2 regions of the Nocardiopsis sp. iso_25 genome follow, and region 2 is predicted to be linked to the other one. Evidence: riboswitches for the same ligand, from Rfam matches in the RefSeq annotation. Region 2 holds a riboswitch; the other holds the start of a gene.
What was found. Region 2 has a riboswitch for cobalamin ahead of AC0VX6_RS11920 (nitrite reductase). Riboswitches for the same ligand answer to the same signal wherever they lie in the genome.

Region 1 (14,607 bases), 900 kb from region 2:
GCACGTCCTCGCGCGACAGTCCCACGTAGGCGGCGGTGCGCGACTGCTCGTCGAGGTAGCGGTCCGCGTCGCGGGCGGTCAGCGCGACGCCCGCGCGCACGGCGTTCTCCAGGTAGGAGGAGACCTCCGCGCAGTGCACCCACACCAGCAGGTCGCGCTGGTCAACCCGGTGCGTGCGGCCGGTGTCCGGGTCGGTGAAGGACAGCGCGCGGTGCACCCGGCGGACGCGTTCGCCGAGCGCGTCGGCCTCGGCGGGGCTGCCGTAGGTGGTGACGGCCACGAAGTGGGCGGTGCGCAGCAGGCGGCCGGTGGGATCGGAGCGAAAGTCCGAGCGCTGCCACACCCCCTGCATGGCCACGGGGTGCAGGGCCTGGAGCATGAGGGCGCGCACGCCCGCCACCCACATCGACCGGTCCAGGTGGATCTTCCAGGTGACGCTGTCGGGGGCGGCGACGGTCGGCTGCATCCGGTCTCCTACGGGCTGCGGGGGGGGAGTTCGCACCGTGACGGCTCTGCACCTCCACGATAGGTCCGGTGCTCCCCCGCCCCACGGCGGGTCCGCGGCGCGGCCGGGCGGACCCGCTCGCCCCACACGCCCGGAAGGGCGCGGGCGCGGAGCACGGCAGGCGGCGCAGACGGCCCCGTTCCCGCGCGCTCAGGCGGGGCGGCCGCGCAGGTAGGCCAGGACCGCCTGGACGCGGCGGTGCACGCCCTCGTCCTGGGGCAGGTCGAGCTTGGCCAGGATGTTGCCCACGTGCTTGCCGACGGCGGCGTCGCTGACCACCAGGTGGCGGGCGATCGCCCCGTTGGAGCGGCCCTCGGCCATCAGGGCGAGGACCTCGTGCTCGCGCGGGGTCAGGCGCTCCAGCGGGTCGGCGCGGCGGCGCAGCAGCTGGCGGACCACCTCGGGGTCCACGAAGGTCTCGCCGTCCACCACCCGGCGCAGCACGGAGGCGAACTCGCGGACGTCGCCCACCCTCTGCTTGAGCAGGTAGCCCACGCCCTGGCCGCTGCCGGAGTCGAGCAGGTCGGTGGCGTAGCTCAGCTCCACGTACTGGCTCAGCGCGACCACCGCCAGGCACGGGCGTTCGCGGCGCAGCCGGACGGCGGCCCGCAGTCCCTCGTCGGTGAAGCCGGGCGGCATGCGGATGTCGGTGACCACGAGGCCGGGCTCGTGCTCGGCGACGGCCGACAGCAGCGCCTCGGCGTCGCCGACCGAGGCCACGACGGGGAAGCCGAAGCGCTCCAGGATTCCCGACAGCCCCTCTCTGAGCAGCACGCCGTCCTCGGCCAGGACGGTGGGCACCGGGGGCGCGTCGGGGGTCACGCCAGCGGTGTCGGGGGAACGGGTCCGCACGGAAGCTCCACTCGGATTCGGGTAGGTCCGCCCTCGGGGCTGGACAGCTCCATTGTGCCGCCCATGACGGCGACGCGGTCTGCGAGCCCGGTGAGCCCGGACCCGCGGGCGGGGTCGGCGCCGCCCGCGCCGTGGTCGGTGACCTCCACCAGCAGGGTGTCGGGCCGCCCCGGCCCGCCGGGTGCCGTGCCGGCGTGCACGGTGGCGGTGTCGGCCTCGGTGTGCTTGCAGACGTTGGTGAGGGCCTCGGCGACCACGAAGTAGGCGGTGCCCTCCACGTGCGCGGGCAGGCGTCCACCGATCCGCGTGTGCACCGTGACGGGCACGGGGCAGCGGTCGGCCAGCTCCTCCAGGGCGGCGGGCAGTCCCCGGTCGGTGAGGACCCGGGGGTGGATGCCGCGCACCAGTTCGCGCAGCTCGGTGATGAGCTCGTCGGCCTTGGCCTGCGCGGCGACCACGCGCTGGTCGGCCTCGCTGCCCTCCTCCAGGTCCAGGCGGGCCACGCCCAGGTCCATGGACAGGGCGACCAGGCGCTGCTGGGCACCGTCGTGCAGGTCGCGTTCGATGCGCCTGCGCTCGTACTCGAAGGCGTTGACCAGGCGGGCCCGGGACTCGGTGACCTGGTTGAGCTCGGCGTGCAGGGCACCCTTGGGCGGACCGACCAGCAGGGTGCGGGCCAGCACGGAGTGCAGGCACGCCAGGGCCGCCGACGCGTAGAGCAGGACGACCAGCAGCGGCGGGGCCAGGAGGGTGTAGGGAGCCGCCTCGGCGCTGGAGGTGAGCCTCACGGGGCCGAGGTCGATGACGGAGCCGGGGCTGTCGTCCAGCAGGAGCGGACCGGAGGCCAGGACGATCGCAAGCAGCAGCAGGAAACCGGTGATCATGGCGGTGACCCCCGACAGGGGGAGCATCAGCCCCGCGTAGGCCACCTCCCGCCAGGTGGCGGCCTCGGTGTAGCGGGTGCGTACCCACCCCCACAGCCCGGGGACCGGTTCGCGGTGCCCGCTCCCGCGGGGACCGCCCCCGACCAGGCCCAGGCGCCAGCGCTCCAGCGCTCCCAGGGGGATGGCGACCAGCGGGCCGAACAGGAACGTGAGCGTCAGGCACAGGGCCAGCACCAGGACGATCCCGCCGTAGTCGTCGAAGGCCCGGACCTCGCCGGTCCACGCCATGAACAGTACCGCCCAGGGGGCCAGGACGGGAGAGGCGACGAAGAACAGGACGGAGGCCACCAGGACGGTGCCGCCGCTGTAGGCGAGGCCGCGCCAGGGCCAGGGGGTGAGCAGGAAACGCCTCGTGCCGAGCGCCTGGAACAGGGCGCGCGGCGCGTTCGGGGACTCCGCGGGAGTGGTCATGACCCAAAGTTAGGCAGGCCCGGCGCGCACCGGAATCGGCTGCGCCACCGGGTCGGGGGTGGGGCTGGCCCTACCCCGGGAAGCCGGGTTCCCGGCGTGGAGGGGCCGGGGAGGAGCCGGGGAGGGGGCCCGGGCCTTCGGGGGGAGTGGCCGCGCGCCCGTCGCAGCTCAGGACGATAGGGTCGGACGACGTGAGTGCGAAACCGCTGATCCCTGATGTCCTGGCTGCCCGCTACGCGTCCGCGGAGCTGACCCGGCTGTGGTCCCCCGAGTACAAGGTGGTCGCCGAGCGGCGGCTGTGGCTGGCCGTGCTGCGCGCCCAGGCGCGTCTGGGCGTGGACGTCCCGGCCGGTGTGGTCGAGGACTACGAGAAGGTCCTGGAGCAGGTGGACCTGGCCTCCATCGCCGAGCGCGAGCGGGTCACCCGCCACGACGTCAAGGCCCGCATCGAGGAGTTCAACGCCCTCGCCGGGCACGAGCACGTCCACAAGGGCATGACCTCGCGCGACCTGACCGAGAACGTCGAGCAGCTCCAGGTGCGCGACAGCCTGCTGCTGGCGCGCGACCGGGTGGTGGCGCTGCTTGCCCGGCTGGGGAGGCTGTCGGCCGAGTACGGCGAGACGGTGATGGCGGGCCGCTCCCACAACGTGGCGGCGCAGGCCACCACGCTCGGCAAGCGGTTCGCGTCGATCGCGGACGAGGTGCTGGTCGCCCACGGGCGGCTGGAGGAGCTGATCTCCCGCTACCCGCTGCGCGGGATCAAGGGCCCGGTGGGCACCGCGCAGGACATGCTGGACCTGCTGGGCGGGGACCGCGCCGCGCTGAGCGCGCTGGAGGACGAGGTGGCCTCCCACCTCGGGTTCGAGCGGCGCTTCACCAGCGTGGGCCAGGTCTACCCGCGCTCGTTGGACTTCGAGGTGCTGACCGCGCTGGTGCAGCTGGCCGCCGGTCCCTCGTCGCTGGCCAAGACGATCCGCCTGATGGCCGGGCACGAGCTGGTCACCGAGGGGTTCGCCGAGGGCCAGGTGGGCTCCTCGGCCATGCCGCACAAGATGAACACGCGCTCGTGCGAGCGGGTCAACGGGCTGACCGTGATCCTGCGCGGGTACGCGTCCATGGCCGGTGAGCTGGCCGGGGACCAGTGGAACGAGGGCGACGTGTCCTGCTCGGTGGTGCGCCGGGTGGCCCTGCCGGACGCGTTCTTCGCCTTCGACGGGCTGGTGGAGACGATGCTGACGGTGCTGGACGAGTTCGGCGCCTTCCCCGCGGTGGTCTCCGCCGAGCTCGACCGCTACCTGCCGTTCCTGGCCACGACCAAGATGCTCATGGCCGCGGTGCGCGCCGGGGTGGGCCGCGAGACCGCCCACGAGCTGATCAAGGAGCACGCGGTGGGCTCGGCCCTGGCCATGCGCCAGGAGGGCGCGGGCAACCGGCTGCTGGACCGCCTGGCCGAGGACGGGCGCTTCCCGCTCGGCCGCGAGGAGCTGGACGGACTGCTGGCCGACCGGATCACCTTCACCGGTGCCGCCGCCGACCAGGTGGCCGCCGTGGTGGAGCGGATCGACGCGATCGTGGCCGCGCACCCGGAGGCGGCCGCCTACTCCCCGGGTTCGATCCTGTAGGGCCCGGGGCTCGCCCGGCGAGGGGCCCGGGACGGTGACGCCGTCCCGGGCCCCTCGCCGTGTGCGGCGTGCGGACGTGCGGTGACGCGTGTATGACCCAGCTCACTACCGCTAACAGTCGGTCCGAAAGTTAACGCCTATTACGGTTGTGCTGTCGGCACGTCCAACCCCCGAGCCCCTCGGAGCACCCATGATCGACCCCGATTCCTTCGGTACCGCGCTGTGGACCGTGCTGATCGTCGCAGGCGTCGTCATCGCCTTCGGTCTGGCCGCCCTGGCGGACATGGCCATGCGCCGCCGCGAGGACCGCGCCGCGCGCGCCGCCCGGAGCGCGAACCCCGCGGCGGCGCGCGCGGACGGGCGGGAGCGGGTGAACGGGAGCGGACCCGCCGGCGGCGGGGGCTCCCGCGCCTGAGACCGGCGCCGCCCGCCCCGGCCCCCGGCCCCCGGCGGGCGTCCTCCGCCCAGCCCGGAAACGCGGCTCACGCCACCAGGCGGGCGAACAGCTCCGGGTCGGCGTTGCCCCCCGAGACGACCGCGACCGTCTCCTGCGGGCGTCCGGGCGCGGTGGGCACCCGGCCCGCCAGGACCGCGGCCGCGGCCAGGGCCCCGCTGGGCTCGGCGACCAGACGCGCCCCGTGGGCGAGTGCGGCGACGGCGCGGGCGATCTCCTCCTCGGTCACGGTGACGACCTCGTCCAGGCGGGCGCGCAGGTGGGCGAAGGTCAGCTCGGACAGGCACACGCGCACCCCGTCGGCCATGGTGCGGTGGGTGCGCTCGGGCGGCCAGGCGACCAGACTCCCGGTGCGCAGGCTCTCGGCGGCGTCGGCGGCCAGTTCGGGCTCCACCCCCACGACGCGGACGCGGCGCGGGCCCGCGGCGGCCAGCGCGGCGGTGGCCACCCCCGAGGCGAGCCCGCCTCCGCCCACGGGCACGACGACGGTCGCGACCCCGGGCGACTGCTCCAGGATCTCCAGGCCGACCGTGCCCTGGCCCGCGATGACGCGCGGGTCGTCGAAGGGCGGGACGAGGGTGAGCCCCTCCTCGTCCCGGAGCCGCCGCGCGGTGGCCTCCCGCTCCCGGGGGGCCACCACGACGATGCGGGCGCCCAGGGCGCGCATGCGGTCGACCTTCACCCCGGGCGCGCCCTCGGGGACGACGACGGTGCAGGGCGCCCCCTGCCGGGCGGCGGCGTAAGCGAGCGCCTGGCCGTGGTTGCCCGAGGAGTGGGTCACCACACCGCTGCGGCGCCGGGCGGGGTCGAGCAGGGCGACGGCGTTGGTGGCACCGCGCAGCTTGAAGGCACCGGTGGGCTGGAGGCTCTCGGGTTTGAGCAGGAACGGCGGCCCTCCGGCGGGGCCCGCCGTCAGCGGGGTGCGCACCACCTCCCCGCGCAGGCGCTCCTGAGCGGCGCGGACGTCCTCCACCGTGATCAGTTCCATGCGTTCCCTGTTCCCGGTCCCGGACCGGCCACGCGTGCGGACCGGCGGCCCGCGGGGCCGCGGCCGTCGGCCGGGAGGGGAGCGGGTCTCGCGGAAGGAACGCGCGTGCACTACCGTGGCCGGTTGACTGTCAGCACAAGTCCATATCGTCGACGTCGCAGTGCACGGGAAGCCGGTGGAAGTCCGGCGCGGTCCTCGCCACTGTGACCGGAGGGCGCCTCCCGCACGCCACTGGGCCGGACACGGCCCGGGAAGGGTGGGGGCGCGGGGCAGAAGCCCGACTCCGGGAGCCAGGAGACCGGCTGCGACCGTCCGCGTCATCAGACCACGAAGGATGGTTTGTTCGTGAAGCCCACCGGGGCACGCGCGGTCCGGTACCGCCTGCCCGTCTGCGCCGCCCTCGCCCTGCTCCTGGCCGCGACCGCCTGCGGCGGCGCCGCCCCCTCCCCCGAGGCCGCCGGGGAGACGATCCGCAACTGCGGCGTCGACGTGGCCGCGGACAGCCCGCCGGAACGGGTGTTCGCCGCCTACCAGCCCGCTATCGAGACCGCCCACGCGCTGGGCCTCAGCGACCGCCTGGTGGGGACGGCGTTCCTGGACGCCGCCGTCCTGGAGGAGTACGCCGACGCCCAGGCCGGACAGGAGTACTACCCCAACCTGCCCAGCCGCGAGGAGCTGCTCAACCACAGGCCCGACTTCGTGCTCGCCGGGTTCAACGACGTGTTCACCGACGAGAACCTCGGCACGCGGGCCTCCCTGCGCGAACTGGGCGTCGGCAGCTGGATCCCGGCGCCGCTGTGCCCGAGCGGGGACGGCCGCACCGACGCGACCATCGACCCGGCCTCGGTGACGATGGACAGCGTCTACGCCGACCTGCGGGATCTGGGCGCGCTGTTCGACGCGCGCGAGCGCGCCGAGGAGGTCGTCGCGGACATGGAGGGCACGATAGGCGGGGTCGCCCGGGCCCTGGAGGGCCGCGTGCCTGAGGAGGACCGGCCCACGGTGATGGTCGGCCGCCCCAGCGACCAGGGGTTCCGGGTGGCGGGCGGGCAGGACTTCTCCACCGAGATCATCCGGCTGGCCGGCGGCGTCAACGCCTTCGCCGACCTGGACGGCGGGCGCAACCACGACGTGGCGGTCGAGGACGTGATCGCGCGCGACCCCGACTTCATCCTGGTCGACGTGTGCTGCGACGCCCGGATGACCGCCGCCGACGCCGCCCCGGACGTGGAACGGATCACGGCCGACCCCGTGCTGGCCAACCTGACCGCGGTCACCGAGGGGCAGGTGGAGGAGTTCACCTTCGCCGACCGCTCCGCGGGTGTGCGCAGCGCGGCCGCAGTGGAGACGGTCGCCCGGATCCTGCACCCCGGCCTGTTCGGGTAGGCGGGCCGATGGCCCCCCATACGGCCGGGAGGCCCGTGACGACCGTGCCCTCGGGGGTCCGGCGTCGGCTGCGGGCCGCCGCCGACGGTTCCGGGGTGCTCGTCGGCGCCCACGCCCGCGCGGCCGGGCTGGCGGTGGCCCTGCTGGTCCTGGCCGCGACCCTGCTGGTGTCGGTCCTGGTCGGCTACGAGCGGCTGTCGGTGTCCGACGTGTACCTCGCCTACGCCGGTTTCACCGGTTCGGACACAGACCTGGTCGTGCGGCACCTGCGTGTGCCGCGCACCCTGGCCGGGCTGGCGGTCGGCGCTGCCCTGGGCGTGTCCGGGGTCCTGGCGCAGGGGGTGACCCGCAACCCCCTCGGCGACCCCGGCGTGCTCGGCGTCAACGCGGGCGCCTCCCTGGCCGCGGTCCTGGCGATCAGCGTGTTCGGTGCGTCCTCGCTGCTGGGCTACGTCGGCTTCGCCTTCGCGGGCGCCGCGGCGGCCGTCTGCGCGGTCTACGCCGTCGGGTCGCTGGGCCGGGAGGGCGGCGGTCCGGTCAGGCTCACGCTCGCCGGAGCCGCGGTCTCAGCCCTGCTCGGCTCGCTGACCTCGGCGCTCGTCCTGCGCGACCGCGCGAGCCTGGAGGAGTACCGGTTCTGGGTGGTGGGCTCGCTGGCGGGCGCCGACGGCGCGGCGCTGCTCCAGGCGCTGCCGTTCCTGGCCGCGGGGCTGGTGGCGGCGGTGGCGGCGGCCCGGTCCCTGAACGCGGTGGCGCTCGGCGACGAACTGGCCCGTTCCCTGGGGACACGGCTGTGGCTGGTGCGCGGGGCGAGCGCTCTGGCGGTGGTGCTCCTGGCCGGGACGGCGACGGCCGTGGCGGGTCCGATCGGCTTCGTCGGAGTCGCCGTGCCGCACGTCGTGCGGGCCCTGGTCGGCCCCGACCACCGCTGGGTGCTGCCCTGGTCGGCGGTGCTGGCGCCCGTCCTGCTGTTGGCGGCCGACGTCGCGGGCCGTGTGGTGGCGCGTCCCGAGGAGTTGCAGGTCGGCGTCCTGGCCGCTCTCATCGGTGCGCCGTTCTTCGTCCTCCTGGTGCGCGGGCGAAGGGTGGCGGGGCTGTGACGGCGCGTTCCGGGGTCCTGGGCCCCCGGACGGGGGTGGCCCGGCTGGGCGGGCTGTCGGTGCGGGTGTACTGGCCCTCGGTGCTGCTCGGCGGCCTGCTCACCGCCCTGGCCGCGGCGGTGGCCCTGGTCTCGCTGACCTTGGGGGACTTCGAGCTGGCCGTGGGCGAGGTGGTGGACGCGCTCACCGGCCGTGCCGGTGTGATGGTCACCCACGTGGTGGTGGAGATGCGGCTGCCGCGTGTGCTCACCGCGCTGGGCGTGGGCGCGGCGCTGGCGCTCTCGGGGGCGCTGCTGCAACGGCTGGCGCGCAATCCGCTGGTCAGCCCGGACGTCATCGGGGTCAGCGCGGGCGCGACGACCGGGGCGGTGCTCGCCATCGTGGTCTTCGGCGGCACGGCGGCGGCGATCGCGGCCAGCGCGCTGGCGGGGTCCGTGGCCACCGCGTTCCTGCTGTACCTGCTCGCCCATCGGCGCGGTGTCAGCGGGCAGCGGCTGGTCCTGGTGGGGATCGCGGTCACCGCGGTGCTGGGCGCGGTGACGTCGTACCTGCTGACCCGCACGGAACTCACCACGGCGCAGCGCGCCGTGCTCTGGCTCACCGGCAGCCTGGCGAACCGGGGCTGGCCGCACGTGGTGACGGTGGCGGTGGCGCTGGCCGTCCTGGCGCCGACCGCGTTCGTGCTGGCACGTCAGCTGTCCCTGCTCCAGCTCGGCGAGGACGCGGCGACCGCCCTGGGCGGCCGGGTGCGGCCCGCCCGGGGCGCCCTGCTGTTCACCTCCGCCGCGCTCGCGGCCGCGGCCACCGCCGTCGCCGGTCCCGTCGCGTTCGTCGCTCTGGTGGCCCCGCAGATCGTGCGGCGTCTGCTGGGCGGACGCGCTCTGGGGCTGCTGCCCTGCGCCGCCTGCGGAGCGCTCCTGGCGGCCGGTGCGGACCTGGTCGCGCGCACCGCCTTCGGGGGGAGCGAACTGCCGGTCGGGGTGGTCACCGGGGTGCTGGGCGCCCCCTTCCTGCTGTACCTGCTGGCGCGCGGCGAAGGGGCGGGGCGGGGCCGGTGAGCGCCCGGGGGGCCGCCCCGGCGGGTCGCCGGGGCGCCCTCCCGGTCAGGCGGCCCGCGGGGCCGGGGCCCCGCGGCCCCCCATCGCGAAGTGGCGCGAACCGGGGGCGAGCGCCGCGGCCCCCGGGGCCAGGAAGCACAGGGCGGCGCACACGACCAGGACCGCCTCCGTGCCGAAGGCCTGGGTCGCCGGGGCGATGAGCGCGAGCCCGACCGGGGCCAGGCCGTAGGAGAACAGGAAGTCCAGCGAGGAGACGCGGGCGAGCTTGTCGGGCGCGACCTCGCGCTGGGCGGCGGTGAACCACGGGACGTTGAACAGCTCGATCCCGACCCCCGCCAGGGCGTAGGCGGCGAACACCGCCCACGGGCCCACGGGCAGGAGCAGGCTCAGCGGCGCGAGGCCGTACAGGGCCAGGCCCGCCAGCGCCACCCACCCCTGGGAGGAGGGGCGCCAGCGCCCGATCAGCAGCGCCCCGGCCAGCGCGCCGCCGGTGTAGGCGGTCAGCGCGCCCGCCAGCACCGCCTCGGTGCCGTAGGTGTCGCGGCTGACCACGGGGAGCAGCACGCCCGTGGCGGAGTAGCCGGTGGCGATCACCGCCGTCAGGGCGCCCAGCCCCGCGAGGAACCACGTGTGGCGCCGGGCCTCGCGCAGCCCGTCGCGGAAGTCGGCGACCAGGGAGGGGCCGCGCGGGGGCGCCGTCCCCGGGGCGGGGGCGCCCCGTCCCCCGGGCGGGGCCAGGGCGGCGACCGCCCAGAGCGCGGCGGTGACCAGGAGCAGGGCGTGCACGCCCAGGACCGTGGAGAGCAGCGCCGTCGCCCCCGGGGCGACCAGGGTGGTGACCCGCACGGAGATGGTGAGCGCCGCGTTGGCGCGCTGGCGGCGCGGCTCGTCCACGACCTCGGCGGTCAGCGCCTGGAAGGCGGGTCTACAGGCTCCCTGTCCCGCGCCCACGGCCGCCGCGGCCACGGCCGCGAGCGCCAGGGCGCCGGTCGCCACGCCCGCGGCGACCAGCGGAGTGGCCGCCGCCGCGAGGACCCCGGCCCACAGCACCACCGCGCGGCGGGAGAGCCGGTCGGCCAGCAGGCCGCCGAGCGGCAGGGCCAGGAGGAACCCGCCGGTGCGGGTGGCCAGGAGCAGGCCGAGCCCCATGGCGGTGAGCGTTCCGTCCAGGACGGCCAGGCCGAGGATGAACGGCATGGCCCACGTGGCCAGACCCGAGGCGGTGCTCCCCGACCACAGGCGCAGGAAGGCGGGGTCGAGGAGCACGTGCGCGCGCGGTGGGGCCGTGGGCACGGCGCCGGTCTGCTGGGTGTGGGCCACGTCTTTCCACGTCCTCTCCGCGGGTGGTCACCGGCGCGGCGCGGCTGACGCCGCCCTCGCCCGGGTATGTCCGTCACAGGGCCCGCCCCGCCGGGCGGCGGGCGGTACTGGCCGGACACACCCCGGGGACGCGAACTCCGACCCCACTAATGACAATGGTTATCGTTTTATCTACAATAGCGCGCGGACTCCGGTACTCAGAACATCCGGCGCTCCCCGTTGGTGTCCCGTGTTACTCCCAACCCCTTTTGGAAGGACGACCGTGGACCGCTCCCTCGTGGACCAACTGCCCCCACCGCTTCCCGCCGAACAGATCCTCGCCGTCAACCCGCCGCGAGAGGACCTGCACACCACCCGCTCCTACACCTGGAACGGCTGGGGGTTCGAGGTGCCGCCCGGCGTCTTCCTCCCCGGCGGGACCAGCAGGATGATCCACCAGCGCATCCTGGACGACGACATCGACGTGCGCGGACGGCGCTACGCCGCCATGGGCGTGGGCCTGGGCGTGGAGGCCGTCGCCGCGGGGGCCCGCGGCGCCCGCCGGGTCCACGCCGCCGACGTCCACGCCCCCAGTGTGGAGGCCGCCGCCGACAACTTCGCGCGCCTGCTCGGGGACGGCACCGCCACCGAACTCGTCCCCGTGACCGGCGACATGTTCGAGGGCTTCCCGGACGGGACCGCGCTCGACGTGGTCACCTTCAACCCGCCCGCGGTCAGCCGGACGGTCAGCACCGACCCCGACGTCGTGCGCAACGTGTGCGTGGGCGCGCCGATCACGGAGAAGTTCTTCACCCAGCTGGCCGAGCGCCCGCTCCTGGCCCCCGGCGCGGAGGTCTTCCTCATCGCCTCCAACACCGCCGACCTGCGCCGCATCGTCGGGCACGCGGAGGCCGCCGGCTTCCGGGCCGGGGTGCACCACCGGCACGACTGGGGCGACGGGGTCCTGACCTACCTGTTCCGCTTCCAGGAGGCCGGCAGATGACCCTGGACGACCTCCTGCGCGACACCGCCGACCGGGTCGGCGACACCGTGGCCACCAGCGTCTTCTGGCTCCACCACGGCACCCGCCTGGCCGGGGGCGACACCACCTACCTCAACCACTACGTCGCCGTGCGCGTCGGCGGGGCCTTCGGGGCCTGCGCCTTCGAGGACGGGCAGATCGCGCCGGACCTGTGCCGTGAGGCCTCGGGCGCCCCGCTGGCCGAACTGATCGCACAGGGGCCCCTCCCCCTGCGGGTGGCCGCCCTGGACGCCCACCTCGCCCACACCGCTCCGCACCGCGAGGACCCCCGGGCCGAGCCGGTCGCCCTGCCCGCCGGGACGCCCGAACAGCGCGCGGAGGCCAGGGACGCCGCCGTCGCCGGCCTCGTCCCCATCACCGAGGGCGCGCGGATCGCGCTGATCGGCGTCGTCAACCCCCTCGTGGCCGCCATCCGCGAACGCGGCGGCGAGTGCCTGCCCTGCGACCTGAACCTGCGCACCACCCGCTGGGGCGACCCCGTCTCGGAGTCCATGGAGGAGGTGGTCGACGCCGCCGACGCCGTCGTGGCCACCGGCATGACCCTGGGCAACGGCACCTTCGACCCGATCCTGGCGCGGTGCCGCGGGCGCGACGTCCCCCTGTACGTCTACGCCCAGAGCGCGAGCGCGGTGGCGCGCGCCTTCCTCGGCCGCGGAGTCGACGGAGTCTCCGCCGAGCCCTTCCCCTTCTCCCAGTTCAGCGCCGACCCCACGCGGCTCTACCGCTACCGGGCGACCCCGGCGGTCTGAACACCCACGCCCTCCTCCCCGGGCGCGCGCGTGCACCGTCGCGCTCCGGCGCACGCGCGCGCCCGCCCCAGCCACCAGTAAGGAGAACGACCGTGGACGAGCACGCCTCGGAAGCGATCGGCCGCCCCGACCTCATCGACCTGGGCGGCGGACTGCTGTGCCTGCGGTTCGAGACCCTCAAGGCCCTCTCGGCCCTGGCCGCCGTCCGCCACCTCGTCGAGACCGGCGCCGTCCGCCCCGGCGACACCGTGGTGGACAGCTCCAGCGGCGTCTACGCGCACGCGCTGGCGCTGGCCTGCCACCGGTACGGGCTGCGATGTCACATCATCGGCTCCACCACCGTCGACCGCACCCTGCGCGTACAGCTGGAGGTCCTGGGCGTGCGCCTGGAGCAGATGGAGCCCAGCGACGACCTGCGCCTGGACCAGAGCCGCCGGGTGCGCCGGGTCCGGGAGGTCCTGGCCGCCCACCCGGACCACCACTGGATGCGCCAGTACCACGACCCCCTGCACTACCTGGGCTACCGCGAGGTCGCCGAGACGGTCCGCCGGGAGACGGCGGGCGCGGACCTCACGCTCGTGGGCGGTGTGGGGACGGGCGTGTCCACCGGCGCGCTGGGCACCTACCTGCGCGAGGCCGACCCGGGGACCCGCCTGGTGGGGGTGCAGCCGTTCGGCAGCGTCACCTTCGCCAGCGACGGCGTGCCCGACCGGGACATCATCATCGCGGGGATCGGCAGCGCCATCCCCTTCGGCAACGTCGACCACACCCTCTACGACACCGTGCACTGGACCGGTTTCACCGCGGCCCTGGCCGGGACGGTCGACCTGCTGCGGCGGCACGCCGTGTTCGCGGGGCTCTCCAGCGGCGCCGCCTACCTGGCCGCCCGGTGGGAACTCGGGCTCTCCCCCGGACGGACGGTGGTGTTCGTCGCCGCCGACACCGGCCACCGCTACACCGAGTCGGTGTTCGCCCGCCACCGGGAGGCCGAGGCGGTGGAGGACCTCAAGCCGCTGGACGTCACCGGCACCTCCGAGCTGCGCCTGCCCTGGGCGCGCATGGAGTGGCGCCGGGCCGGGGCGCCGCGGCAGGCGGAGTTCGACCGCACGGCCTGAAGCCGGAAGCGCGGGCGCGGGGCGGCGGTGGCCGCGCCCGCGCGCGGGGCGGGATAATCGATGCCGATGCGTACCGAATGGACACCGCAAGACCTGCCCGGACGAGCGTTCTACCAGCTGATGACGGCCGTGATCCTGCCGCGCCCGATCGCGTGGGTCTCGACCACGTCGGCGGCGGGCGTGGACAACCTCGCGCCGCACTCCTTCTTCACCGTCGCGTGCACACAGCCGCCGATCGTGCAGTTCACCTCGGTGCGGCGCAAGGACTCGCTGCGCAACGTGGAGGAGACCGGCGAGTTCGTGGTCAACCTGGCCCCGGAGCCGATGCAGGAACAGGTCAACGCCAGCGGCACCTCCTACCCGCCGGAGGTGAGCGAGTTCGAGGCCCTGGGGATCGGGCGCGAGCCCAGCGCGTCGGTGCGCCCGCCCCGGGTGGCCGACTCCCCGGTGGCGCTGGAGTGCGTGCTGCACTCGACGGTGGGCCTGGGCGACTCGACGGTGGTGTTCGGCCGGGTGGTGCGGGCGGCCGTGGACGAGTCGGTGCTGGTGGACGGGCACCCCGAGGCGGCCCTGCTGCGCCCGCTGGCGCGGCTGGGCCGCAACGAGTGGTCCACGCTGGGCGAGGTGCGGGCCCTCGACCGGATCCCGTACCGGCCCTGACCGGCGGCGACCTGCGGTCCCTGACCGCGGCCGCGGCCGTCCTCGCCCGCCCGCGGTCAGACCCGCAGGTCGGTCTCCGGGAAGGGAAAGGCCGACAGGCGGTACAGGACGCCGGCGGGGTCGCCGCTCCAGTCCATGGCGCGTATCTGGGCGGCGCTGCGGCGGCCGGTGGCGGCGCGCACCAGCTCGAAGGCCGTGGCCGACCACTCCAGGTCGGCCCGCTCGCCGAAGGCCCACTCCCGGCCGGTGTCCACGGCCGCCACGCGCACGCCGGGCAGTTCGGGGGACCACGCGCGGGCCGTCGCGCCCAGGACGAAGGCGGCCAGTTCGTCGGCGTGCCCGGTCTGGGCGGGCATCCCCAGCGCGCCCCGGACGTCGTTCTCGTGGTGCCACACGTCGATCGCGGGCAGCGAGTAGCGGGC
Region 2 (14,607 bases):
GCCCGGCGCCGGGTGAAGCGCCACAGTTCCACCCACACCGGGAACCCGAGCCCTCCGGCCAGGACCCCCAGGGCCACCGGGACCGTGATCCACGGGTCCTCGGCGAACCCCGTGAGGCTGTCGGCGTAGAGCGCGAACCCGGCGTTGTTGAAGGCCGAGACGGCGTGGAAGACGCCCGTGTAGACGGCCTCGGGCAGGGGCAGCCCGTACCCCAGCCACCAGCGCAGCGTCAGCGCCACCGCCAGGGCCGTCTCGAACACCACCGTCACCACCAGGACCCCGGTGACCAGCTGGCGCACCTCGCCCAGCGTGACCACCTTGGCCTCCGAGCCGGTGCGCACCGCCATCCGCAGCCCGAGCTGCCGCCCGACCACCAGGGTCAGGACGGTGGCCAGCGCCATGATGCCGAACCCGCCGACCTGGATCAGGGCCAGGATCACCGCCTCGCCCAGCCCCGACCAGTAGGAGGCGGTGTCCACCACCGCCAGGCCGGTCACGCTGGCCGCCGAGGTGGCGGTGAACAGGGCCGTGTCGAAGGGCGCGCGCTCCCCGGTGCCGGTGGCGGCGGGCAGCGACAGCAGGCCCGCGCCGACCAGGATCAGGGCGGCGAAGGCCGCCGCCGTGAGCTGCGGCGGCTTGATCCATGCGGACAGGTCGCGCAGTCTCCGGTCCGCGCGGGCACCGGCGCGGACCGGGTTCCGCGGGGCCCGCCGGCGCCGCGGGCCCGTCGGGTGCTGACCGGTTCCCGTTCTCACCGGCCGTTCTCCCGGCTACCCGCCCCGGATTCCAGGCCGCCCGCCCCGGCCTCCCGGTCCTCCGGCCCGCTCTCACAGCATTCCGACCCGGACGCTCCCCCGGCGGCCCCTCCCCAGGCGCCGCCACCGCCGGGCCGGAACCGGTAGCCCAGTCCGGGTTCGGTGAGGAAGTAGCGCGGCCGGGGCGGGTCCGGCTCCAGGCGCTGGCGGATCTTGGTCATGAACACCCGCAGGTAGTTGGTCTCGCGCCCGTACGCGGGCCCCCACACCTCGTTGAGCAGGTGCTTGTGGGTGACCAGGCGGTCGGGGTTGCGCGCCAGCACCTCCACGATGTGCCACTGGCGCGGCGTCAGCCGCACCGGCTCACCGCCGCGCAGGACCTGCTTGGCGGCCAGGTCCACCGTGAAGTCGGCGGTGACCACCGGCGCCGCGTACTCGGGCACCGCGGAACGGCGCATGGCCGCGCGCACCCGGGCGAACAGCTCGTCCATCCCGAAGGGCTTGATGACGTAGTCGTCGGCGCCCAGGTCCAGCGCCCGGACCTTCATCGGCTCGGTGTCGCGCCCCGAGAGCACGACCACCGGCACGTCCGTCCACCCGCGCAGCCCCCGCAGGACCTCCAGGCCGTCCATCCCGGACAGGCCCAGGTCGAGCAGGAGCAGGTCGGGGCGGTGGCGGGCCACCAGCCGCAGCGCGTGCTCACCGGTGTCGGCCAGGTAGGCCGTGTAGCCGCGGGCCCGCAGGTTCACCTCCAGCGTCCTGCGGATGAGGGGGTCGTCGTCGACGACCAGGACCGAGGGCGCTCCGTCCGCGCCGGTGCCGGTGTCCGTGTCCATGCTGGTCCGTGTCTCCCCCGTTCGGACGCCCCGGGCGGGGCCCCGCGTTCACGATGCTAGGCGCGCCGCGTCGGCGGACGGCGGCGGTGCGGGCGCCGTGTCCGCAGGTCGCGACGGCACCGGCGCCGCGACGACTCCGCGCGGCGCGGCCGGTACGAGAGGCACGCTAACGCTCCCTCCCGGCCCCGGCGCCGGATTTAGCGCCCCGTTAGCAGTGAAATGTCCGAAAGCACCTCCGTGACCAGTCAGGATGGGGAGGCCGGAAGGGGGCACACGATGACACGCGGCCACTTGCGCGTCTACCTGGGCGCGGCGCCCGGTGTCGGCAAGACCTACCGGATGCTGGACGAGGCGCACCGGCGCCGCGACCGCGGCGCCGACGTGGTCATCGGGTTCGTGGAGAGCCACGGCCGGGCGATGACCGAGGCAATGGTGGACGACTTGGAGACGGTCCCGCGCGCGGTCCTGACCCACCGGGGCGCCCGCCTGGAGGAGATGGACCTGGACGCCGTGCTGGCCCGCCGCCCGCAGGTCGTCCTCGTGGACGACCTCGCGCACGCCAACGCCCCCGGGGCGCGCAACGCCCGGCGCTGGCAGGACATCGAGGCCCTGCTGGAGGCGGGGATCACGGTGCTGTCCACGCTCGACGTGCAGCATCTGGAGTCGCTCAACGACGTCGTCGAGCGCGTCACCGGCACCCGCCAGAGCGAGACCGTACCCGACGCGTGGGTGCGCGGGGCCGACCAGATCGAACTCGTGGACATGACGCCCGAGGCCCTGCGGCGGCGGCTCGCGCACGGCAACGTCTACGGCCCCGACCGGATCGACGCCGCGCTGGGCCACCGGTTCCGGGTCGACACCCTGACCGCCCTGCGCGAGCTGGCGCTGCTGTGGCTGGCCGGACGCGTGGACGACGAGCTGAGGCGCCACCGGGGCGGGCACCGCGCGGCCCCGGCGTGGCAGACCCGCGAACGCGTGGTCGTGGGCCTGAGCGGAGGCCCCGGCGGGGAGGCGCTGATCCGCCGGGCCGCCCGGATCGCGGGGCGCGGCGAGGGGGTCGAACTGCTGGCCGTGCACGTGGCGCTCGGCGACGGCCCGGTGGGCGCCGACCCCGCCATGCTCGCCCGGCAGCGGGTGCTGGTGGAGGACCTGGGCGGCACCTACCACCAGGTCCTGGGCGAGGACGTGCCCGCCGCGCTGACCGCGTTCGCCCAGGGGGCGGACGCCACCCAGCTGGTGCTGGGCGCGAGCGGCCGGGGCAGGCTCGCCCGTCTGCTGCGGCCGGGGGTGGGCGCGGCCACCGCGGCGCTGTCGGAGTCCATCGACGTCCACCTGGTCACCCTGGAGGAGGCCGAGCGCGGTTCCGGGCGGACGCGCTCGGGCGCGGTCTCGCGCCGCCGCAGGCTGGCGGGGTACGCGCTGGCGCTCACCGCGCTGGCGCTGCTGGTGTTCAGCACCGGAGTCCCCCACAGCGAGGAGTACCTCAGCGGCGGAATCCTGCTGGTGTTCGCCACGGTGACGGCGACGGCGCTGGTCGGCGGGCTGTGGCCCGCGCTGGCCGCGGCGTTCAGCGGGTTCGTGGTGCTCAACCTCTTCTTCACCGAGCCGTACGAGACCCTCGTGGTCAACCAGCCGGGCAACCTGCTCACCCTCGTCGTGTTCGTGTTCGTGGCCGTGGCGGTGAGCGTGGTGGTCGACCAGGCCGCGCGGCGCACCCGCGAGGCGGCGCGGGCCAGCGCCGAGGCCCAGACCCTGGCCACGGTGGCCGGAAGCGTGCTGCGGGGTTCGCGGCCCCTGGAGGCGCTGCTGGAGAGGCTGCGCGAGACCTTCTCCCTGGAGTCGGTCGCCCTGCTGGAGCGCAGGCCGCAGGCCTCCTCCCGGCCCGACCACCGCAACGACCCGGCCGCGTGGGAGGCGGTCGCCTCCGTCGGGGAGCGCCCCCGCGGGGCCCCGGGCGGGGCCGACGCGGACGTGCCGGTGGACGAGGGGCTGACCCTGGTGCTGCACGGGCACCGGCCGCGCGCGGGCGAGCGGCGCATCATCGAGGCCTTCGCCGCGCAGGCCGCCGTCGCGCTGCGCCAGGAGCGGCTGGCCCAGGAGGCGGCCGCGGCCGGGACGCTGGCGGAGGCGGACCGGATGCGCACCGCGCTGCTGGCCGCGGTCAGCCACGACCTGCGTGCCCCCCTGGCCTCGGCCAAGGCGTCGGTGACCAGTCTGCGCAGCCGGGAGGTGCGCTTCAGCGAGGAGGTCCAGGCCGAACTGCTGGCCACGGCGGACGAGTCCCTGGACCGCCTGACCCGGCTGGTGACCGACCTGCTGGACATGAGCCGCCTCCAGGCGGGCGTGCTGGGCGTGACGGTCACGGGCCTGTCGCTGCGCGAGTCGGTGTTCGCGGTCCTGGACGACCTGGGCGGACAGGGGTGCGCCGTGCGGGTGCGGGTGCCCGAGGAACTGCCGGAGGTCGCGGCAGACCCCGGCCTGCTGGAGCGGGTGCTGGCCAACGTGGTGGGCAACGCCCTGCGCTTCAGCCCGCCCGACCGGCCGCCCTCGGTCACCGCCTCCTGGACGGGCGACCAGGTGGAACTGCTGGTGACCGACCACGGGCCGGGGGTGCCCGAGCACGAGCGCGAGCGCATGTTCGTGCCCTTCCAGCGGCTCGGGGACACCGACGGATCCACGGGGCTCGGGCTGGGCCTGGCGCTCTCGCGCGGGCTCATGGAGGCCATGGGGGGCTCGCTGCTGCCCGAGACCACCCCGGGCGGCGGGCTGACGCTGCGCCTGACCCTGCCCGTGGCGGGGGCGGCGGGTTAGGGCGCTCCACCGGAGCGGCGACCAGAGTCCCGTCAGTCCCGGTCCTCGCGCGCCCCCTCCGCCTTGGGGCGGGTCTCGATCTCGCGCAGGGTGACCTGGAGGTGCTCCTCCATCGCCGCCACCGCGCGGGCGGGGTCGCCGCTCAGCACCGCCTCCAGCACCTCCTCGTGTTCGGTCGCCGACACCGCCGGGTCCTGCGCCGTGGCCAGGAACCGGCGGTGGCTCTGCTCGCGGCTGTCGGCCAGGGACCGTTCGAGCGCGTCCAGGATCTGGGTGAGGCTCCGGTTGCCCGAGGCCGCGATCAGGGCCTGGTGGAAGGCGAAGTCGGTGCGCACGCGGTTGGGCACGTCCAGGGGCGCGGCGCGCATGTCGGCGATGGCCTGGCGTGCCCGGGCGATGTCCTCGCGGGTCTGCTCCTCCTCCGGCCCGGCGATGCGCTGCGCGGCCAGCCGGGCGCCGTGCACCTCCAGCGCCTTGCGGATCTCGGTGAACTCCATCAGCGCCCGGCGGTCGCGCAGCACCGACAGGGCCACGAAGTTCTCCACCGGCAGGGCGTTGGGCGAGGCGATGACCGCGGGCTTGCCCTGGCGGCGGTGGATCAGACCCTTGGCCTCCAGGGTCCTCAGCGCCTCGCGCAGCACGACCCGGCTCACCCCGAAGCGTTCGGCCAGTTCCTTCTCCGAGGGCAGCTGGCTGCCCGGCTGCGCGTCGGGGCCCACGCACAGCTCCTCCACGAAGGCGACGACCTGAGAGGTCAGCGAGTTCGGTCGGGCGTGCCGCGGCTGGGACCGGCCTGCGAGCCCTTCGCCCTGGGTTCCCGGCGACGCTGATCCCATCGTGTACGCCTCGTCCTTCACTGGAGGGATGTGCCGAATCCTCAGCGTACAGACGCCGGGGCCCGCGGGCGGACCGGCGCCACCCCATTGACTACCTAGCAGCTTGTACTACAAGATGACCGCACCGGCACGGGCCCGCGTCGTCTCGACCGCGCGGCCCTGCCGAGAGCACGCGTGCGAGCGGTGTGTCCGACCCCGGACGGCCGCCGACCGCACCGACACGAGCGCGGGCACCGCCCGCGCACGGGCGGCGACGGCGGGCGCGGCGGCGGGTCGGAAACCCTCCCCCCGCCGCGCCCGCACGACCGCGCCCACGAGCCGACCGGAGGGCAACGGTGGACAGGTCCGACAGGGAAATCTGCATGAGCGCGTGGGAGGGGGCGGAGAACGTCCACGGCGCGGTCGCCCCTCCGGTGTTCCAGACCAGCATTTTCACCAAACCCTCGTTCGAGGCGTTCATCGAAGAGCAGGAACAGGAACACGAGAGGTACGTCTACAGCCGCGGCGCCAATCCCACGGTCGCCTTTCTGGAGGAGAGGCTGGCCCTTCTGGAGCGCGGCGAGGCCTGTAAGTGCTTCGGTTCCGGAATGGGCGCCATCAGCGCCGTTCTGATGAGCCTGCTGCGCGGTGGGGACCACATCCTCTTCGTCAACAGCACCTACGGCCCGGCCCTGGAGATGGCCGAGCACCTGCGCGGTTTCGGCATCGACCACACCGTGCTCCCCGACGGCACCTCCGACATCGAGGAGCACCTGCGGGAGAACACGGCGCTGGTCTACGTCGAGAGCCCCGGGACCATGCTGATGAAGGTCCTGGACGTGGCCGCGATCACCCGCACCGCCCGGGCCCGGGGGATCTGGACCGTGATGGACAACACCTGGTCCACGCCGCTCTTCCAGAAGCCGATCCTGGCCGGGGTGGACATCGTCATCCACTCGTGCACCAAGTACATCGGCGGTCACAGCGACGTCCTCGGCGGGGCGGTGATCGGCCCCGCCTCCTTCGTGCGCGACCTCTTTTACACCGGGTTCCAGCTCCTGGGCTCGGTCATGTCGGCCGTCGAGGCGTCGATGGTGCTGCGCGGGCTGCGGACGCTGCCGATCAGGATGGCCGAGCACGAGCGCAGCGCCGTGCGGGTCATCGACTACCTGGCGACCCGGCCCGAGGTGGCGGCGATCCACCACCCCCACCACGACCACCGGCCCGACGACCCCCTGATCAGGAACCAGTTCAGCGGTTTCTCCGGGCTGCTCAGTTTCGACCTGAAGGACCCCTCCTTCGAGAAGGTCGCGGCCTTCGTCAACCGTTTGTCGCTGTTCCGGATCGGCGCGAGCTGGGGCGGCTACGAAAGCCTGGTCACCGCACCCGTTCGGCCCGGAAACGAGGAGGCGATGCGGGAGAAGGGATTCTCACCCGGAATGGTCCGCCTCTCCGTGGGCCTGGAAGGGGCCGACAGCCAGATCGAGGATCTCGAAAGGGCCTTCACCGCACTGTAGAAGACCGAAAGCGGTCATCACCGAGAGGAAAGTAGATGGCTAACCCCCCGGACGAGAACGTCCGCCGACCCGGCGTGGCGGCGGCGTGCGTCCCCGTGGTCATCACCGTCGCGATTCTGGTCGGCGGCATCGGCGTCCTGAAGTACCCCGCCGAGCTCATGCTCATCTTCGCGGGGGTGGTGTTCGCCGTCTTCGCGCTCTGGCACGGCGTGCGCTGGGACGACGTGCTGACGAACATGGGCGACAAGCTCAAGAGCGCCCTGCCCGCGGTCCTGATCCTGCTCAGCATCGGCATGCTCATCGGCTCGTGGATGATCGCCGGAACGATCCCCCTCATGGTCTACTACGGCCTTGAGCTCATCAACCCGTCCTACCTGTACGTGCTGGCCTTCCTGGCCACCGCGCTGGTCTCCACCTTCACCGGCACCTCCTGGGGTTCGGGCGGCACGATCGGGGTCGCCCTGATCGGGGTGGCCCAGACGATGGACGCGTCGCTGGCGATCACGGCGGGCGCGGTCGTGTCCGGCGCCTACTTCGGGGACAAGCTCTCGCCGCTGTCGGACACCACCAACATGAGCTCGCTCGCGGCGGGCGCCAACCTGTACGAGCACATCCGGCACATGCTCTACACGGCCGTGCCCTCGTCGGTGCTGGCCGCCGTCGTCTTCCTGCTCGCGGGCACCACCATCACCGCCTCGCCCGCCGGCCTGGGCGGCGTCGACGAGGTCGTCACCGAGCTGAACGGGTTGTTCACCCTCAACCCGCTGCTGCTGATCCCGGCGGTTGTCGTGCTCGCCGGGTCCATCATGAGGAAACCGCCGCTGGTCGTGCTGTTCGCGTCGTCCATGACGGCGCTGCTGATCGCGCTGCTGGTCCAGGGTGCGAGCGCGGGCGACCTGTTCGCCGCGGTCGTCTCCGGCTTCACCACCGACATGCTGCCGCAGGGGGACGGGGTCTCCGACGTCCTGGCCGAGCTGGTGAACCGGGGCGGTCTGTACTCGATGTACAACTCGGCGTTCTTCGTCTTCTGCGCCTTCTTCTTCGCCTCGGCGCTGGAGAAGTCGGGCGTGCTGCGGGTCCTGCTGGAGGGGCTCATCGCCAAGCTGCGGTCCACTGGCAGCCTCATCCTCACCACCCTGCTCTCCGGCTTCACCATCATCAACGGCACCTCCAACGCCCTGGTGACCTTCTTCCTGGTCAAGGACGTCTACGGCGACGCCTACCGGGCCAGGAACCTGCACCCGGTCAACCTGTCGCGCAGCATGGAGGACTCGGTCACGATCACCGAGGTGCTGATGCCGTGGACGGTGTCGGGCGTCTTCTTCGCCACGACCCTGGGCGTGGCCAACTTCGAGTTCCTGCCGTGGGCGGTGTTCAACTGGGGCGGTTTCCTGTTCTCCGCCCTGATCGCCTTCCTGGCACCGCTGACGCGGGGCTTCGGCATCCGCCGCATCGAACCGGAGCAGGAGCGCTCCACGACGTGAGCCCCGCCCGGGGCGGCCACGCGAAAGGGGAGCGGAGCACGTGCGAGGCACGTGCTCCGCTCCCCTCGGGCGTGAGGCGGCCGGGTCGGCGGCCCCGGCGGGGCGGGGGCTCGCGGCCCTCCCCGTCCGGCCGGCCGGGCGGGAGGCGCCCGCTGGCAGGGGGCCGTTCGCGACCGTCCGCGAAGGCGGCACCTACCGGCCCTTCTTCATGTCCTCCTTGCCCTGGCGCAAGCGCCCCTTGGCCATCTCGGCGCGTCCCTCGTTCTTCATGCGGTCGTTGCCGGTGGCCTTGCCGGTGGTCTCCTTGGCCTTGCCCTTGACCATCTCGGCCTGGCTGCGACCCTTCTCACTGGCGCTCATGCTCTTCCTCCTTCGGTGGTCCCCGTGAGAGCGGCGTACTGGTGTGAACCGCCCTTGACCCGTCCCACTGCCCGAAACAGGAAACCCTAAAATCCCCGCAAAGCCCCCGTAAGGCTCCACACCCGCCGTCACCACCGCTGTCGCGCTCGAACACGTACCGGAATCAGGCCCGAAAACACGCGCCGCCGCGGGCCGGGGCACCGCCGCTTTCGGTCGCGGACAGCCCCGCGGGGCGCCTTTCGGCGCCGTGTGCCAGGGCGCCGCCTCCGGGAGCGGGCCGCGTTCGCGGGCCTCCGGACTCCGCCACGGCGCCCGGGGCGGCGCCGGTCCGCGGCCCTTGGAGGGAAGGCCCCCGGACCTGGCCCGGGAGGGGAACGGTACCCTCGTCGAGCCAGTCGAACTCCACCTCGTGGGGCAGGGAACCCGGTGCGAATCCGGGACTGACGCGCAGCGGTGAGGGTGACGGGCGGGCACGCCCCGGGGACGCGGTTCCCCGGGACAGCCACTGGAGCGCAACGCTCCGGGAAGGCGCTCCGCACCGGTCGATCCCGAGTCCGAAGACCTGCTGGCGCTGGCGGTGACGGGCCGCCAGGTCGACCGCGGACCCCGCGAACGGGTCCCTGACCAGAAGGACGCGCATGCCCCCGATGGGTTCCCCATCCCCATCCCCCACCGTCCGCGCCCGGCGCGACCGCTGCCCGGGCGCCCTGCGGCCCTGGCCCGCAGACGACGGGCTGCTGGTGCGGCTCCGGCTCGTCGGCGGCAGGCTTCCCGTCCGTTCGCTGCGCGCCCTGGCCGCCGTGGCCCAGGAGTACGGCGACGGCCGGATCCACGTCACCGGCCGGGCCAACGTGCAGCTGCGCGCCCTGCCCGGAGACGGGGGGCGGCTGTCCCCCGAGGTGCTCCGGGCCCTGGAGGGGACAGGCCTGCTGCCCTCGCCCTCCCACGAACTGGTCCGCAACGTCATGGTCTCCCCGTGCACGGGACTGGCGGGCGGGAAGGCAGACCTGCGCCCCGTGGCCGCCGAGCTGGACACTCTGCTGTGCGCCGAACCGCACCGCGCCGCCCTGCCCGGCCGCTTCCTCTTCGCCCTGGACGACGGAAGCGGCGACCTGCTGGAGCGCCCCTGCGACCTGGGGCTCGTCGCCCTCGACGCGCACACCGCCCAGCTCAGGGTCGGCGAGCACTGGGGCCCGCTGACGCCGCTGGACGAGGCCGCGGCCGCGCTCGTGCACCTCGCCGACCGGTTCCTGGAGCGGCGCGTCGACGGCCCCGACGCCCCCTGGCACGTCGCCGAACTCCCCTCGCCCCTGACCGACCCGGCACCGCCGGACCCGCGGCTGCCCGACCGCGCGCCGCCGCTGCCGTACGGCCTACTGCCCGGGATCGGACGGCACGTCCCCGTGTCCGAGGACGGCCTGGACCGGGCCGCCGCCGAAGCGCTCGCCGCCGAAGCCGTCGGGGCCGGTTCCGGCGAACTCGTCGTCACGCCGTGGCGAGCCGTGCTCGTTCCCGGAGGGCACGGTCTCGTTCCCGGACAGCCCGACCACGTCCCCGGGGAGGCGCGGTGACCTCCCCCAGAAGACCGAACCGGCACTACGGGTACGTCGACGACGGTCCCGCCATCTACGCCGACTCCTTCGCCACCATCCGGCGCGAGGCCCGGCTCGACCACCTGCCCGCCAACGCCGAGCGGCTCGCCGTGCGGATGATCCACGGCACCGGTCAGGTCGACCTCGCCGACGACCTCGTCGTCCACCCCGACCTGGTTCCCGCGGCGCGCGCCGCCCTCCGGGCCGGTGCGCCGATCCTGTGCGACGCGCGCATGGTGGCCTCCGGCGTGACCGCGAGCCGCCTGCCCAGCGACAACGAGGTGCTCTGCCTCCTGGGCGACGAACGGGTGCCCGGCCTGGCCCGTGAGTGGGGCACCACCCGCACGGCCGCCGCGGTGTCGCTGTGGGAGCCGCTGCTCGACGGCGCCGTGGTCGCCGTCGGCAACGCGCCCACCGCCCTGTTCCACCTGCTGGAGATGCTGATCGACGGCGCTCCGCGCCCCGCGGCGATCGTGGGCTGCCCGGTCGGCTTCATCGGCGCCGCCGAGTCCAAGCAGGCGCTGACCGAGCTGTGCGACCGCCACGGCGTCGACGTCCCCTACGTGACCGCACGCGGCCGCCGCGGGGGTTCGGCGATGACCTCCTCGGCCCTCAACGCACTCGCCAAGGAGGAGGAATGACCGGCCGTTTCCACGGCGTCGGCGTCGGCCCGGGCGACCCCGAGCTGATCACCCTCAAGGCGGCCAGGCTCATCGCCGCGGCCGACGTCGTCGCCTACCACGCGGGTGTGGGCAAGGAGTCCAACGCCCGCCGCATCGCCGACGCGCTGATCCCGGAGGGGGTGGTCGAGGAGCGGTTGACGTATCCGGTGACCACCGGGGCGACCGACCATCCGGGCGGCTACGCGGGGGCGCTGGCCGACTTCTACGAGGAGTCCGCCGCGCGGCTGGCCGCCCACCTGGACGCCGGGCGCGACGTCGTCCTGCTCTCGGAGGGCGACCCGCTGTTCTACGGGTCGTACATGTACATGCACGACCGGCTGTCCGAGCGCTACCCCACCGAGATCGTGCCGGGCGTCCCGGCGTTCGCCGCCGCCACGGCCGCCGCGGCCGCCCCGCTGGCCCGGCAGACCGACGTGCTCACCGTGCTGCCCGGCACCCTGCCCGAACCGGAACTGGCCCGCCGCCTGGCCGACACCGACGCGGCCGTGGTCATGAAGCTGGGCCGGACCTTCCCGGCCGTGCGCCGCGCCCTGGCAGCGGCGGGTCGGCTGGAGCACGCGGTGTACGTGGAGCGGGCCTCGATGGGCGGGGAGCGGCGGCTGCCGGTGGCCGAGGTCGACCCGGCGACGGTGCCCTACTTCTCCCTGGTGCTGGTGACCGGGGACAGCCGCAACGGCCCGCGCTCCCGGCGGGTCGGCGCGGACGCGCGGGCGCTGACGGAACCGGCGGCCGGGGCGACGCCCGGTTCCGCAGGACCGGCGGCGGGCACGGCGTCCGAGGCCGCCGGACCGGCGGCCGAACTGCTGGTCGTGGGCCTGGGCCCCGGCCCCGGGGGCTGGCTCACCCCCGAGGCGAGCGCGGCGCTGGCCGGGGTGGACCACGTGGTGGGCTACGGCCCCTACGTCAACCGGGTCCCGCAGCGCCCCGGGCTGACCCGGCACGCCTCCGGCAACACCGTCGAACTCCAGCGCGCCCGGTTCGCCCTCGACCTGGCCGGGCGCGGCGAACGCGTGGCCGTGGTCTCCGGCGGGGACGCCGGGGTCTTCGGCATGGCCACCGCCGTGTTCGAGGCGGCCGAGGACCCCGCCTACCGGGGCGTGCCCGTCCGGGTGGTGCCGGGGGTGAGCGCCGTCCAGGCGGTCGCGGCCCGCGCGGGCGCCCCCGTGGGCGGCGACTTCGCGGTGATGAGCCTGTCGGACCGCCTCAAACCGTGGGAGGTGGTCGAGCGGCGGCTGCGCGCCGTCGCCGAGGCCGACCTGGCTCTGGCCGTCTACAACCCCGCCTCCCGGTCCCGGACCGAGCAGATCGTCACCGCGCGCCGCATCCTGCTGGAGCACCGCAAACCCGACACCGTGGTCGTGGTCGGCCGCGACGTGGGCCGCGAAGGCGAGTCCCTGACGGTGACCACTCTGGGCGAACTCGACCCGGCCGCCGTGGACATGCGCTGCCTGCTCATCGTCGGCGCGTCCGGAACCCGGGTCACCGGGTCGGGCCGCGTGTGGACCCCCAGGTGGGTGAAGCCGTGACCGTGCACTTCGTGGGCGCGGGGCCCGGCGCCGCCGACCTGCTGACCGTGCGCGCCACGCGCATGCTCGCCGGGGCCGACGTGGTCCTCTACCCCGGCACCTACCTGGACCCGCAGGTCCTGACGCACTGCGCGCCCGGCGCGGAACTGGTGGACACCCAGGGCCTGGACCTGGACCGCATCACCGACCACCTGGTCCGCGCGCACGCCGCGGGCCGCGACGTCGTACGGCTCACCTCCGGCGACCCGTCGCTGTACTCGGCGCTGGCCGAGCAGACCCGCAGGCTCGACGCGCACGGCGTTGCGTGGGACGTCACGCCCGGGGTGCCCGCGTACGCGGCCGCCTCGGCGCTGGCGGGGCGGGAGCTGACCGTGCCGCTGGTGGCCCAGTCGGTGGTGCTGACCCGGACGCGGGCCCGCTCGACCGCCATGCCCGGGACCGAGTCACTGGCCGCGTTCGCCGCGACCCGGGCCACACTGGTGCTGCACCTGGCGATCCGGCGGGTGCGCGAGCTGATGGCCGAGATCGAACCCGAGTACGGCGGCGACTGCCCGGTGGTCGTGGTGTACCGGGCCAGCCAGCCGGGCGAGGCGGTGCTGCGCGGCACGGTCTCCACCGTGGCAGACGCGGTGGAGGAGGCCGGGTTCCGTCAGGCGGCGGTGATCCTGGTGGGGCGGGCGCTCGATCCGGAGAGGGGTGGTGAGTCCTACCTCTACGACCCGGCCCGGCCGCGGGTCAGCGGATAGGGAGGGCTCCGAAGGGGTTCCGGAGGTCCCGCGGGCGGGGTCGCGTAGGGGGGCGTGCGCGGGGGCCGAGGGCTCCCGTGCCTCCGGCGCCTGGGCGCGAAGCGGCGCAGCGGAGGGTCAGGGCAGCACCGCCAGGCACTACTGGGTGACCGTGCGGGCGGGAGTCCAGCCGGTGAACACGCCGATGGGCGCGGTGGTCTCGACGGCGATCCGGGTCAGCTCGTCCCCGTGGCGCCGGTGAGGGGCGGTCGGACCGGCCCGCCCCCTGCCCGGATCGTCGGTGTCAGCGGACGAACCGCTTGAGTGCTTCGGTGTCCAACGTGACGTCGGCTCCGGGGATCTGGACGGCCTCACCGTAGGGATGGGTGCTCCGGTCCAGGTACTGGCCGCGGACGGGTCGGCTGTGGACCACGACGGCATCGGCGTCCCGGTCCACCAGCAGGTAGACGCCGATACCGGTAGCCGCATAGGCGGCGGGCTTCTCGACACGGTCGCGGGCATGGGTGTCGGCGTCCCAGGAGGTGACCTCGACCACGGCCAGGACACCCTCCGGGTCGGCCCATTCGCCCGCCCGGTCGAAGTGGCCGACCGGGGCGAGGATGCCGTCGGGGCGGGCACGCCCGTTGCGGTAGGTGTCGACCTTGATCCCCAGTCCGCTGGTGATGAGGTCCAGCTCAGGACGGTGAGCGATGAACTCACGCATCAGCCACGCGAGGATCCCCGCGTGCGCTCCGTCGGTCACCTTGTGGACCCAGACCTTCCCGTTGAACATCTCCATACGAACACGGTCGGCCTCGAACGCCTGTCCGGCGAGGTGCTCGAACAGCTCCGGGCTCATCGGAAGCGCTGGTGTTCCGGGCGGCGGGTGGTGCTCTACGACGGTCATGAAGCCCCCTGGGTGATGTCCGTGGTGGTGAGCGACGACGCGGACACGGCTTCTGGCCAGAGTAACGCCGGGGAAGGGCCCAAGGTACGTCCGAAGCGGAAATCCGAGAAGCCCAAGCCCTACCGGGCGCCGGAAAGCGGACCGCACGGCCGCCACGGTGTGCCACATCCGCCCCGGCCGGGAGCGGCCGACCAGCCCGGGGGCGCGGTCACTCCGGTCGTTGCCGGGAGGGCGTGACCAGGCACCACTGGGTGACCGTACGGGCGGGCGTCCAGCCGGTGAACGCGCCGATGGGCGCGGTGGTCTCGACGGCGATCCGGGTCAGCTCGCCCCCGTGGCGCCGGTGGGCGTCGGCGAGCAGGTGCTCGGTCTCCAGCGTCACCCCGTGCACCACGATCCGACCTCCCGGCCGCAGCGCCCCCAGGCAGGCGTCGAGCACGCCCGGCCGGGTCGCGCCGCCGCCGACGAACACCGCGTCGGGCGCGGGCAGCCCGGCCAGCGCGTCCGGCGCGCGGCCGGTGACCACCTCCAGTCCAGGAACGCCGAGGCGGCCCGCGTTGCGGCCGATCCGCGCGGCCCGTCCGGGGTGGGCCTCC

Region 1: another riboswitch for cobalamin. It lies ahead of AC0VX6_RS15935 (ABC transporter substrate-binding protein); the one in region 2 lies ahead of AC0VX6_RS11920 (nitrite reductase).

Annotation. Positions count from the first base shown of each region.
Region 1 is NZ_CM149667.1:3,659,988-3,674,594, forward strand. It holds gene AC0VX6_RS15905 (oxygenase MpaB family protein) at 1-466, opposite strand, end outside; gene AC0VX6_RS15910 (response regulator) at 656-1,357, opposite strand; gene AC0VX6_RS15915 (sensor histidine kinase) at 1,324-2,712, opposite strand; gene purB (adenylosuccinate lyase) at 2,904-4,334, shown strand; gene AC0VX6_RS15925 (histidine kinase) at 4,525-4,749, shown strand; gene AC0VX6_RS15930 (threonine ammonia-lyase) at 4,817-5,776, opposite strand; cobalamin riboswitch at 5,918-6,097, shown strand; gene AC0VX6_RS15935 (ABC transporter substrate-binding protein) at 6,122-7,162, shown strand; gene AC0VX6_RS15940 (FecCD family ABC transporter permease) at 7,171-8,262, shown strand; gene AC0VX6_RS15945 (FecCD family ABC transporter permease) at 8,259-9,320, shown strand; gene AC0VX6_RS15950 (MFS transporter) at 9,366-10,640, opposite strand; gene AC0VX6_RS15955 (class I SAM-dependent methyltransferase) at 10,903-11,622, shown strand; gene AC0VX6_RS15960 (Rossmann-like domain-containing protein) at 11,619-12,410, shown strand; gene AC0VX6_RS15965 (pyridoxal-phosphate dependent enzyme) at 12,503-13,525, shown strand; gene AC0VX6_RS15970 (flavin reductase family protein) at 13,592-14,185, shown strand; gene AC0VX6_RS15975 (maleylpyruvate isomerase family mycothiol-dependent enzyme) at 14,242-14,607, opposite strand, start outside.
Region 2 is NZ_CM149667.1:2,762,962-2,777,568, reverse strand. It holds gene AC0VX6_RS11955 (TrkH family potassium uptake protein) at 1-755, opposite strand, end outside; gene AC0VX6_RS11950 (response regulator) at 752-1,591, opposite strand; gene AC0VX6_RS11945 (sensor histidine kinase) at 1,868-4,402, shown strand; gene AC0VX6_RS11940 (FadR/GntR family transcriptional regulator) at 4,435-5,238, opposite strand; gene AC0VX6_RS11935 (trans-sulfuration enzyme family protein) at 5,601-6,734, shown strand; gene nhaC (Na+/H+ antiporter NhaC) at 6,770-8,218, shown strand; gene AC0VX6_RS11925 (CsbD family protein) at 8,411-8,578, opposite strand; cobalamin riboswitch at 8,955-9,162, shown strand; gene AC0VX6_RS11920 (nitrite reductase) at 9,217-10,149, shown strand; gene AC0VX6_RS11915 (precorrin-8X methylmutase) at 10,146-10,811, shown strand; gene AC0VX6_RS11910 (precorrin-2 C(20)-methyltransferase) at 10,808-12,379, shown strand; gene cobM (precorrin-4 C(11)-methyltransferase) at 12,364-13,125, shown strand; gene AC0VX6_RS11900 (Uma2 family endonuclease) at 13,409-14,011, opposite strand; gene cbiT (precorrin-6Y C5,15-methyltransferase (decarboxylating) subunit CbiT) at 14,220-14,607, opposite strand, start outside.